Regions from separate parts of the Streptomyces sp. NPDC057271 genome, predicted to be linked through region 2. Evidence: riboswitches for the same ligand, from Rfam matches in the RefSeq annotation. Region 2 holds a riboswitch; each other region holds the start of a gene.
The links. A riboswitch is a leader RNA that binds a small molecule or an ion and turns the genes downstream of it on or off. The one in region 2 is predicted to bind thiamine pyrophosphate.
Positions count from the first base shown of each region.

Region 1: it holds a riboswitch for thiamine pyrophosphate, as region 2 does, so the genes downstream of both, thiO (glycine oxidase ThiO) here and thiC (phosphomethylpyrimidine synthase ThiC) in region 2, are expected to answer to the same signal.
Region 3: it holds a riboswitch for thiamine pyrophosphate, as region 2 does, so the genes downstream of both, ACFUJR_RS03330 (thiamine ABC transporter substrate binding subunit) here and thiC (phosphomethylpyrimidine synthase ThiC) in region 2, are expected to answer to the same signal.

Region 1 is NZ_JBHUYJ010000060.1:19,727-22,995, forward strand. It holds gene ACFUJR_RS24870 (NAD(P)/FAD-dependent oxidoreductase) at 1-1,004, opposite strand, end outside; gene ACFUJR_RS24875 (hypothetical protein) at 1,084-1,479, opposite strand; TPP riboswitch at 1,531-1,643, shown strand; gene thiO (glycine oxidase ThiO) at 1,641-2,807, shown strand; gene thiS (sulfur carrier protein ThiS) at 2,804-3,052, shown strand; gene ACFUJR_RS24890 (thiazole synthase) at 3,058-3,269, shown strand, end outside.
Region 2 is NZ_JBHUYJ010000024.1:73,938-77,206, forward strand. It holds gene thiC (phosphomethylpyrimidine synthase ThiC) at 1-1,722, opposite strand, end outside; TPP riboswitch at 1,716-1,862, opposite strand; gene ACFUJR_RS14440 (YibE/F family protein) at 1,934-3,269, shown strand, end outside.
Region 3 is NZ_JBHUYJ010000004.1:128,286-131,554, forward strand. It holds gene ACFUJR_RS03320 (CsbD family protein) at 1-82, shown strand, start outside; gene rlmN (23S rRNA (adenine(2503)-C(2))-methyltransferase RlmN) at 192-1,298, shown strand; TPP riboswitch at 1,328-1,435, shown strand; gene ACFUJR_RS03330 (thiamine ABC transporter substrate binding subunit) at 1,523-2,602, shown strand; gene ACFUJR_RS03335 (ABC transporter permease) at 2,650-3,269, shown strand, end outside.

The DNA of each region.
Region 1 (3,269 bases), on a different contig from region 2:
CAGGAGGGCTCGGCAGGATCCCCTCGGTGGACCAGCTCGGAGTCTGCGGCGTGGTGCCCCGCGTACTGGACGAAGCGGCCGAACTGCTCGGACCAGAAGTACGGCACCGGGTCGTAGACCCCGGGGGTCTCGCCGATGATGTCGGCCGCGACGGTACGGGGGCCCTGGAGCGCGTTGTCCCAGTGGTGGACCAGGAGCCGGGTGCCGTAGCGGGCGGAGGGGAACGAGGCGCAGTCGCCGACGGCGTACACGTCGGGCAGCGAGGTGCGCAGCCGGTCGTCGGCGGTGACGGAGCCGTCGGCGTCGAGGGCGATGCCGGAGCCGGCGAGCCAGCGGGTGGCGGGCCGGGCGCCGATGCCGACGACGACCGCGTCGGCGGGCAGCCGCCGGCCGTCGGCCAGGTGGACCGTGCCGGGTTCGATCCGGTCCACGCGCGCGTGGGTCAGGAGTTCGGCGCCGCTCTCCTCGTACCAGCGGGTCATCGGGGCGGAGACCTCGACGGGCAGCGCGCCGGCGAGCGGGCGGTCGGCGGCCTCGACGACGGTGACCGCGCAGCCCGCCTCGCGCGCGGCGGTGGCGAACTCGGCGCCGATCCAGCCGGCGCCCACCACCACGATGTCGTGCCGCCGCTCCAGGACGGGCTTGAGGCGGGCGGCGTCGTCGAGGGTGCGGAGCAGATGGACCCCGGGCACACCCTCGGTGCCGGGCAGGGTGACGGGCTCGGCGCCGGTGGCGACGACCAGCACGTCGTACGGGACGGGCCCGGCCTCCGTGTCGACCTCGTGGGCGTCGGCGCGCAGCCCGGTCACGTCGAGGCCGAGACGCAGGTCGATGGAGAGCGCCTCGAAGTCGACGTCGAAGGCCGAGTCCTCGGCCTTGCCGAGGAGGACCGCCTTGGAGAGGGGCGGGCGGTCGTAAGGCTGGTGGGGCTCGGCCCCGATGAGGGTGACCGCACCGGTGAAGCCCTGCTCGCGCAGGGCGACGGCGGTCTGCACCCCCGCCATCCCGGCGCCCACGACGACGACCCGCTGCTGTGCCTGCTTCTGCTCGCTCACCCGATCACCTTACGTATCTGACAGACTGTCAGGAAGACTGCTGCTCCACGACACTGGTGCCGGAGCCCTCCTGGGACTCCCATGCCCAGCTCTCCTCCAGCCGAACGCGGCCGTCGGGCAGCTCCACGACGGTGGAGACGCAATGCCCGGAAGAGGTCGATCCGTCCTGCTTCAACTGCACATAGCGGAAGTCGAGCCGGTCCCCCGCGCGCGTGCCGACGAGATTCCCGCGGACCACGTCCCCACCCGCGTACTCGGCCCAGATCCGGCCGTCCTCCTCGTGGTACACGAACCGGGTACGCGTCCCGACCTGACCGGGGGCCTGGTCGGCGACGGGAACGAGGACGAGTCCGTCGAGGGATCGAGAGCCCGGGGCGGAGCCCGTCGGTCGAGGGTGGTGGTGGGAGACGGGAGGGAGGGGCACGGAGGCTCCCTTACTGGGCGTCGGGGGCGGGGGTTACGCTGACCGTCAACGTAGAGCACTCGCGGGAGCCCGGACGCACCGGGCTGAGAGGGAGGCTGGCCGGCCTCCGACCGTACGAACCTGATCCGGGTCATGCCGGCGAAGGGAGGGGCTGGACGCCCATGTCGCGTACACGCAGTACCCCTGACGTTCTCGTCGTCGGGGGCGGAATCATCGGCCTGGTCACGGCCTGGCGGGCCGCGCAGCGCGGGCTGAGCACCACGGTCGTGGACCCCGGGCCGGGCGGCGGGGCCGCCCGGGTGGCGGCCGGGATGCTGGCCGCCGTCACCGAACTCCACTACGGCGAGGAGACCCTGCTCGCCCTCAACCTCGCCTCCGCGCGCCGCTATCCGGAGTTCGTCGCCGAACTCCGGGACGCCACGGGGCACGACGTCGGCTACCGCGCATCCGGGACGCTCGCCGTCGCGCTCGACGCCGACGACCGGGCGCATCTGCGCGAACTGCACGCCCTGCAGATCCGTTGCGGCCTGGAGTCGGTGTGGCTCAGCGGGCGCGACTGCCGGCGCCTGGAGCCGATGCTGGCGCCGGGGGTGCGCGGCGGGCTCAGGGTCGACGGCGACCACCAGGTCGACCCACGCCGACTCGCCGCCGCGCTGGTCACCGCCTGCGAGCGGGCCGGGGTGGTCTTCCACCGGGATCTCGCCGAGCGGCTGACGGTGGTACGGGACCGGGCCACGGGCGTGGTGCTCGCGGACGGCTCCCCCCTGGAGGCCGACCAGGTGGTGCTGGCCGCGGGCAGCCTGAGCGGCCGGCTCGCGGGCGTACCGCGGGACGTCCTGCCGCCGGTACGTCCCGTCAAGGGCCAGGTGCTGCGCCTCACCGTGCCGCGTGCCCTCGCCCCGTTCCTGTCCCGGACCGTCCGCGCCGTCGTCCGCGGCAGCCACGTCTACCTGGTGCCCCGCGAGAACGGGGAGCTGGTGGTCGGCGCCACCAGCGAGGAGCTGGGCTGGGACACCACCGTGACGGCGGGCGGGGTCTACGAGCTGCTCCGGGACGCCCACGAACTCGTACCCGGCCTCACCGAGCTGCCGCTCACCGAGACACTGGCGGGTCTGCGGCCCGCCTCCCCCGACAACGCGCCTCTGCTCGGCCCGACCGCGCTGCCCGGCCTCCAGCTGGCCACCGGGCACTACCGCAACGGGGTCCTGCTCACGCCGGTCACCGGCGACGTCATGGCCGAGCTGCTCACCACGGGCGTGCTTCCGGACGAGGCCCGCCCCTTCACTCCCCGCCGCTTCTCCCCCGTACGTCAGGAGCAGCCCGTATGAACGTCTCGACGAACAGCTCGACCGACACGTCGACGAACACCTCGGCCAGCGTCTCCGTCAACGGCGAGGCACGTGTCCTCGCCGCGCCCACGACCCTCGACACCCTGGTGGCGACGCTGACGGCCGCGCCGTCGGGTGTGGCCGCGGCCGTCAACGAGACGGTCGTGCCGCGCAGCCAGTGGTCCGCGACCGTCCTCGGCGAGGGCGACCGGGTCGAGATCCTCACCGCCGTACAGGGAGGCTGAGCGCGATGTCCGACGACACCTTCCTCCTCGCCGGCACGGAGCTCACCTCACGGCTGATCATGGGCACCGGCGGGGCGCCCAGCCTGGACGTGCTCGAACGCTCGCTGGCCGTCAGCGGCACGGAGCTGACGACGGTCGCCATGCGCCGTCTGGACCCGACCGTCCAGGGCTCGGTCCTCTCCGTCCTGAACCGGCTCTCGATCCGTGTCCTGCCGAA
Region 2 (3,269 bases):
GGCCTCGATCTCCTCGGGGCTGGCGTCCGCTTCTCCACCGAACTGCTCTGTGATGCTTCTGCTGATCTTCATCGAGCAGAACTTCGGACCGCACATCGAACAGAAGTGCGCGGTCTTCGCGGGCTCCGCCGGCAGCGTCTCGTCGTGGAACTCGCGGGCGGTGTCCGGGTCGAGCGCCAGGTTGAACTGGTCCTCCCAGCGGAACTCGAACCGCGCGTCCGACAGCGCGTCGTCCCACTCCTGCGCCCCCGGGTGCCCCTTGGCCAGGTCGGCCGCGTGCGCCGCGATCTTGTACGTGATGACACCGGTCTTCACGTCATCGCGGTTGGGCAGGCCCAGGTGCTCCTTGGGCGTGACGTAGCAGAGCATCGCCGTACCCCACCAGGCGATCATCGCGGCGCCGATGCCCGAGGTGATGTGGTCGTACGCCGGGGCGACGTCCGTGGTGAGCGGGCCGAGCGTGTAGAACGGCGCCTCCTCGCAGATCTCCTGCTGGAGGTCGATGTTCTCCTTGATCTTGTGCATCGGGACGTGGCCCGGGCCCTCGATCATCGTCTGCACGTTGTGGCGCTTGGCGATCGTGTTCAGCTCGCCGAGCGTGCGCAGTTCAGCGAACTGCGCCTCGTCGTTGGCGTCGGCGATGGAGCCGGGCCGCAGCCCGTCGCCCAGCGAGTACGTGACGTCGTACGTCGCCAGGATCTCGCAGAGCTCCTCGAAGTTCGTGTAGAGGAAGTTCTCCTTGTGGTGCGCCAGGCACCAGGCGGCCATGATCGAGCCGCCGCGCGAGACGATGCCTGTCTTGCGACGGGCCGTCAGCGGCACGTACGGCAGCAGCACGCCGGCGTGGACCGTCATGTAGTCGACGCCCTGCTCGGCCTGCTCGATGACGGTGTCCTTGTAGATCTCCCAGGTCAGCTCCTCGGCCTTGCCGTCGACCTTCTCCAGCGCCTGGTAGAGCGGCACGGTGCCGATCGGCACGGGGGAGTTGCGCAGCACCCACTCGCGCGTGGTGTGGATGTTGCGGCCGGTGGAGAGGTCCATGACCGTGTCGGCGCCCCACTTGGTCGCCCAGGTCATCTTCTCCACCTCCTCCTCGATGGAGGAGGTGACGGCGGAGTTGCCGATGTTGGCGTTGACCTTCACCAGGAACCGCTTGCCGATGATCATCGGCTCGATCTCCGGGTGGTTGACGTTGACCGGAAGGACAGCCCGACCTGCCGCGATCTCCTCCCGTACGACCTCGGGGGAGACGTTCTCGCGGATCGCGACGTACTCCATCTCCGGGGTGATCTCGCCCCGGCGGGCGTACGCGAGCTGGGTCACGGCCTGGCCGTCACGGCCCCGGCGGGGCTGGCGGGGACGGCCGGGGAAGACCGCGTCGAGGTTCTTCAGGCCTCCGCGCGGCGAGGTGTGCTTGATGCCGTCGTCCTCGGGGCGGACCGGGCGACCGGCATACTCCTCCGTGTCACCCCGCGCGATGATCCAGTTCTCGCGCAGCGGCGGAAGGCCGCGGCGTACGTCGGTGTCGATGGTGGGGTCGGTGTACGGACCGGACGTGTCGTACAGCGTCACGTCCTTGCCGTTGGTGAGGTGCACCTGGCGGACGGGCACCCGGAGGTCGGGGCGCGAGCCCTCGACGTACCCCTTGTGCCAGCCCGGCTTGCGCTCGTCCAGGCCGGCGTTCTCGCTGGTGGCAGGCGTGCGTGCATCCTGAATGGTCATGAGACCGATCTCCCTACGCCGGCATTACCCGGTAACAGGTTCGGCGGTCGGCGCAGCCTCCTCCCGTACGTACATCGGTACGCGCGTACGGTGATCAGCGCCCTCTCAGCCCGGTGCTCCGAGCTCCCGCGTGTGCAAAGGTGGCACCACGCTAGCGTCAACCCGGCCGTGCTGAACAGTGGGCCCCCATCGTTCTTGCGATGATCGGTCGGTGACTTCCTCGCAGCAGAACCCGGAACCCGACGGCCACGACGGACACGGCGACGTCGGTCACGGACCTGGCGACGTCGGTCACGGGCACGGCCACACCCACAGCCATGGACCCGCCGCGCCCGTCTCCCGGCATCTACGCAGAGTCATCGCGGCCGTCCTGATCCCGTTCGCCACGGCCGTCGTGGTCGGGCTCGTCGTCCTATGGCCCGGCGGCGCCCCGGAGCACGAACGCACCGGCGTCGGCTTCGACCGGCAGACCTACCAGGGCAAGGTCACCTCGGTCGAGCAGGTCGACTGCCAGGACGTGAACGCCGGTCAGGTACCGCCGACCGGGGACGTCTCGACGCCCCAGGGGCGCGAGGCGGTCAACGCGCAGCAGGGGCAGTGCGAGAAGGCGACGATCGAGGTCACGAGCGGTCCGGACCAGGGCCGTACCTTCACCGAGATCGTGCAGCCCGACGCGCCGCGCCAACTGGACGAGGGACAGGGCGTGGTGGTGGCGTACGCGCCGGACGCCCCCCGCGATCTGCAGTACTCGGTGACGGATGTGAACCGGAAGGTTCCGCTGACGGTCCTCGCCCTGATCTTCGCGCTCGTGGTCGTGCTCGTCGGCCGGATGCGCGGAGTGATGGCGCTGATCTCGCTCGCGGTGAGCTTCCTGATCCTGACCTTCTTCATCCTGCCGGCGATTCTCGAGGGCTCGAATCCGCTGGTGGTCGCGGTGGTCGGGTCGAGCGCGATCATGCTGATCGCTCTCTACATGTGCCACGGCCTGTCGGCCCGTACGTCGGTCGCGGTCCTCGGGACACTGATCTCGCTGCTGCTGATCGGTCTCCTCGGCTCGTACTTCGTCAGCTGGGCGTCACTGACCGGGAACACCGACGACTACACCGGCCTGATCCACGGTCTCTACCCGGAAATCGACATGTCGGGTCTGCTGCTGGCCGGCATCATCATCGGTTCGCTCGGTGTCCTCGACGATGTGACGGTGACGCAGACCTCGTCGGTGTGGGAGCTGCACCAGGCCGATCCCCGCATGGGGCGGCGCGCGCTGTACCGGGCCGGGATCCGGATCGGCCGCGACCACATCGCGTCCGTGGTGAACACGCTGGTACTGGCGTACGCCGGTGCGGCCCTGCCCCTGCTGCTGCTCTTCTCCATCGCTCAGAGCAGCGTGGGGACGGTGGCCAACAGCGAACTGGTCGCGCAGGAGATCGTCCGCACGCTGGTGGGATCGATCGGGCTGGTCGCCTCGGTCCCGCTCACCACCGCTCTCGCGGCCCTGGTGGTCTCCGCCGACCGGCCGGGCGGCGTGGGGAAGCCTGCGGCCAGGG
Region 3 (3,269 bases), on a different contig from region 2:
GGCCAAGTTCCGCGAGACGGTGAAGAGCGTCCGCGAACGCGCCGAGGGCATCAAGGACTCCCTCAAGCGCGACCACTCCTGACACGCTCCGACCTCAGGAGCCGGCCCCCGCGCCGCCTCCGGCGCGGTCCTGCCGGCCCGAGCGCCGCGGCCCCAGGTCACGCTCGCGCGTCTGCGACACTGGTACCACCATGCCCAAGCCCGGAGAACTCACTTTCGTCGCCCCCCGCGGAGCCAAGAAGCCGCCGCGGCACCTTGCCGACCTCACGCCCGCCGAGCGCAAGGAGGCCGTCGCCGCGATCGGCGAGAAGCCGTTCCGCGCCAAGCAGCTGTCCACTCACTACTTCGCGCGGTACGCCCACGATCCCGCCGAGTGGACCGACATTCCCGCCTCCTCCCGCGAGAAGCTGCAGGGGGAGCTGCTGCCCGACCTGATGTCCGTGGTCCGGCACATCTCGTGCGACGACGACACCACCCGTAAGACCCTGTGGAAGCTGCACGACGGCACGCTCGTCGAGTCCGTGCTCATGCGCTACCCCGACCGGGTCACCATGTGCATCTCCTCACAGGCCGGCTGCGGGATGAACTGCCCGTTCTGCGCCACCGGCCAGGCCGGGCTCGACCGGAACCTGTCGACCGCCGAGATCGTGCATCAGATCGTCGACGGGATGCGCGCCCTGCGCGACGGCGAGGTGCCCGGGGGACCGGCGCGGCTCAGCAACATCGTCTTCATGGGCATGGGCGAGCCGCTCGCCAACTACAAGCGGGTCGTCGGCGCGGTCCGCCGCCTCACCGACCCCGAGCCGGACGGGCTCGGTCTCTCGCAGCGCGGCATCACCGTCTCCACCGTCGGCCTCGTGCCCGCCATGCTGCGCTTCGCCGACGAGGGCTTCAAGTGCCGGCTCGCCGTCTCGCTCCACGCGCCCGACGACGAGCTGCGCGACACCCTCGTGCCCGTCAACACACGCTGGAAGGTCCGCGAGGTCCTCGACGCCGCCTGGGAGTACGCCGAGAAGTCCGGTCGCCGGATCTCCATCGAGTACGCCCTGATCCGTGACATCAACGACCAGGCATGGCGGGGCGACCTCCTCGGGCGGCTGCTCAAGGGCAAGAGGGTCCATGTGAACCTGATCCCGCTGAACCCGACGCCCGGGTCGAAGTGGACCGCGTCCCGGCCCGAGGACGAGAAGGCCTTCGTCGAGGCCATCGCCGCCCATGGTGTCCCCGTCACCGTCCGTGACACCCGCGGCCAGGAGATCGACGGTGCCTGTGGACAGCTCGCGGCGTCGGAGCGCTGACCTTGTAGTCTGTGCTCGAACACATCTCCATATTCCGACAGGGGAGCGCCACAGCGCTGAGAGTGCGGTCACCGGACCGCAGACCCTCTGAACCTTGCCCAGGTCATTCTGGGTAGGAAGTTCGGTCGCAACTCGAGCTGTTGCGCCCTGCCCACCTTCGGGTGGGCAGGGCCGCGTCTCTTCCTGGTCACACCCAGGAGGACTTTTCCGTGAACACCAAGAAGATGGTCGCCACCGGCGTGGCCGCCGCGCTGGGCGTCACCGCGCTCGCCGCGTGCGGCACCGAGGACGGCGGAGGCGCCGCGGGCAAGAGCGGTGAGCCCGCGCCGAAGACCGTGACCCTCGTGAGCCACGACTCCTTCAGCGCCTCCAAGGAGGTCCTGGCGGAGTTCACCGAGCAGACCGGCTTCACGGTCAAGGTCCTCAAGAGCGGCGACGCCGGCGTGGCCGTCAACAAGGAGATCCTGACCAAGGGCTCCCCGCAGGGCGACGTCTTCTTCGGCGTCGACAACACCCTGCTCTCCCGCGCGCTCGACAACGGCATCTTCGTGCCGTACGAGGCCAAGGGCCTGGACGCCGTCGCCGCCGAGGCGAAGATCGACAAGGAGCACCGGGTCACCCCGATCGACACCGGTGACATCTGCGTCAACTACGACAAGAAGTACTTCGCCGACAAGAAGCTCGCGCCCCCGCAGACCTTCGACGACCTGGCCAAGCCGGAGTACAAGGACCTGCTCGTGGTCGAGAACCCGGAGAGGTCCTCTCCCGGCCTCGGCTTCCTCCTCGGCACGGCCGCCCGGTACGGCGACGGGGGCTGGCAGGACTACTGGAAGAAGCTCAAGGCCAACGGCGTGAAGACCGTCGACAGCTGGGAGCTCGCCTACAACCAGGAGTTCTCCGGCTCGGCCGGCGGCCGGCAGGCCAAGGGAGACCGGCCGCTGGTCGTCTCCTACGCCTCCAGCCCGCCGGTCGAGGTCCTCTACTCCGAGCCGCAGCCGAAGGACGCGCCGACCGGCGTCTCCACCGGCACCTGCTTCCGGCAGATCGAGTTCGCCGGACTGCTGAACGGCGCGAAGAACCCCGAGGGCGGCAAGGCGCTCATCGACTTCCTGATCTCGAAGAAGTTCCAGGAGGACATGCCGCTGCAGATGTTCGTCAACCCGGTGACCGAGGGCGCCCGGCTGCCCGAGCTCTTCACCAAGCACGGCGTGGTCATCGACAAGCCGCAGACCATGGCGCCCGAGAAGATCGCCGAGAAGCGTGACCAGTGGATCCAGTCGTGGTCCTCGCTCGTCCTGAAGTAGTCCGTAAGCGGTCCGACCGCCGGGGAAGCGCGGCGCGGCTCGGCCTGATGGTCGTGCCCGTCGCCTTCTTCACCCTCTTCTTCGCCTGGCCCGTCGTCTCCATCGTCGAGCGGGGGCTGCGGTCCGACGGCGCCTGGCGGTTCGACCGGTTCGGCGAGACGCTCAGCCGGCCGGAGATCCTCGACGTCCTCTGGTTCACGCTCTGGCAGGCGCTCGCCTCCACCGCGCTGACCCTGCTGATCGCGCTGCCCGGCGCGTACGTCTTCGCGCGCTTCGACTTCCCCGGCAAGGGTCTGCTGCGCGCGGTCGTCACCGTGCCCTTCGTGATGCCGACCGTCATGGTCGGTACGGCCTTCCTGGCGCTCGTCGGCCGCGGCGGGCTCCTCGACGAGCTGTGGGGGGTGCGCCTGGACACCACCGTCTGGGCGATCCTCCTCGCGCACGTCTTCTTCAACTACGCCGTGGTCGTCAGGACCGTCGGCGGCCTGTGGGCGCAGCTCGACCCGCGTCAGGAGGAGGCCGCCCGCGTCCTCGGCGCCTCCCGGTTCACCGCCTGGCGGACCGTGACCCTGCCGGCGCTCGCCCCCGCCGTCGCCGCGGCCGCGCTGATGGTGTTCCTGTTCACCGCGGGATCGTTCGCCATCGTCCAGATCCTCGGCGGACCGGC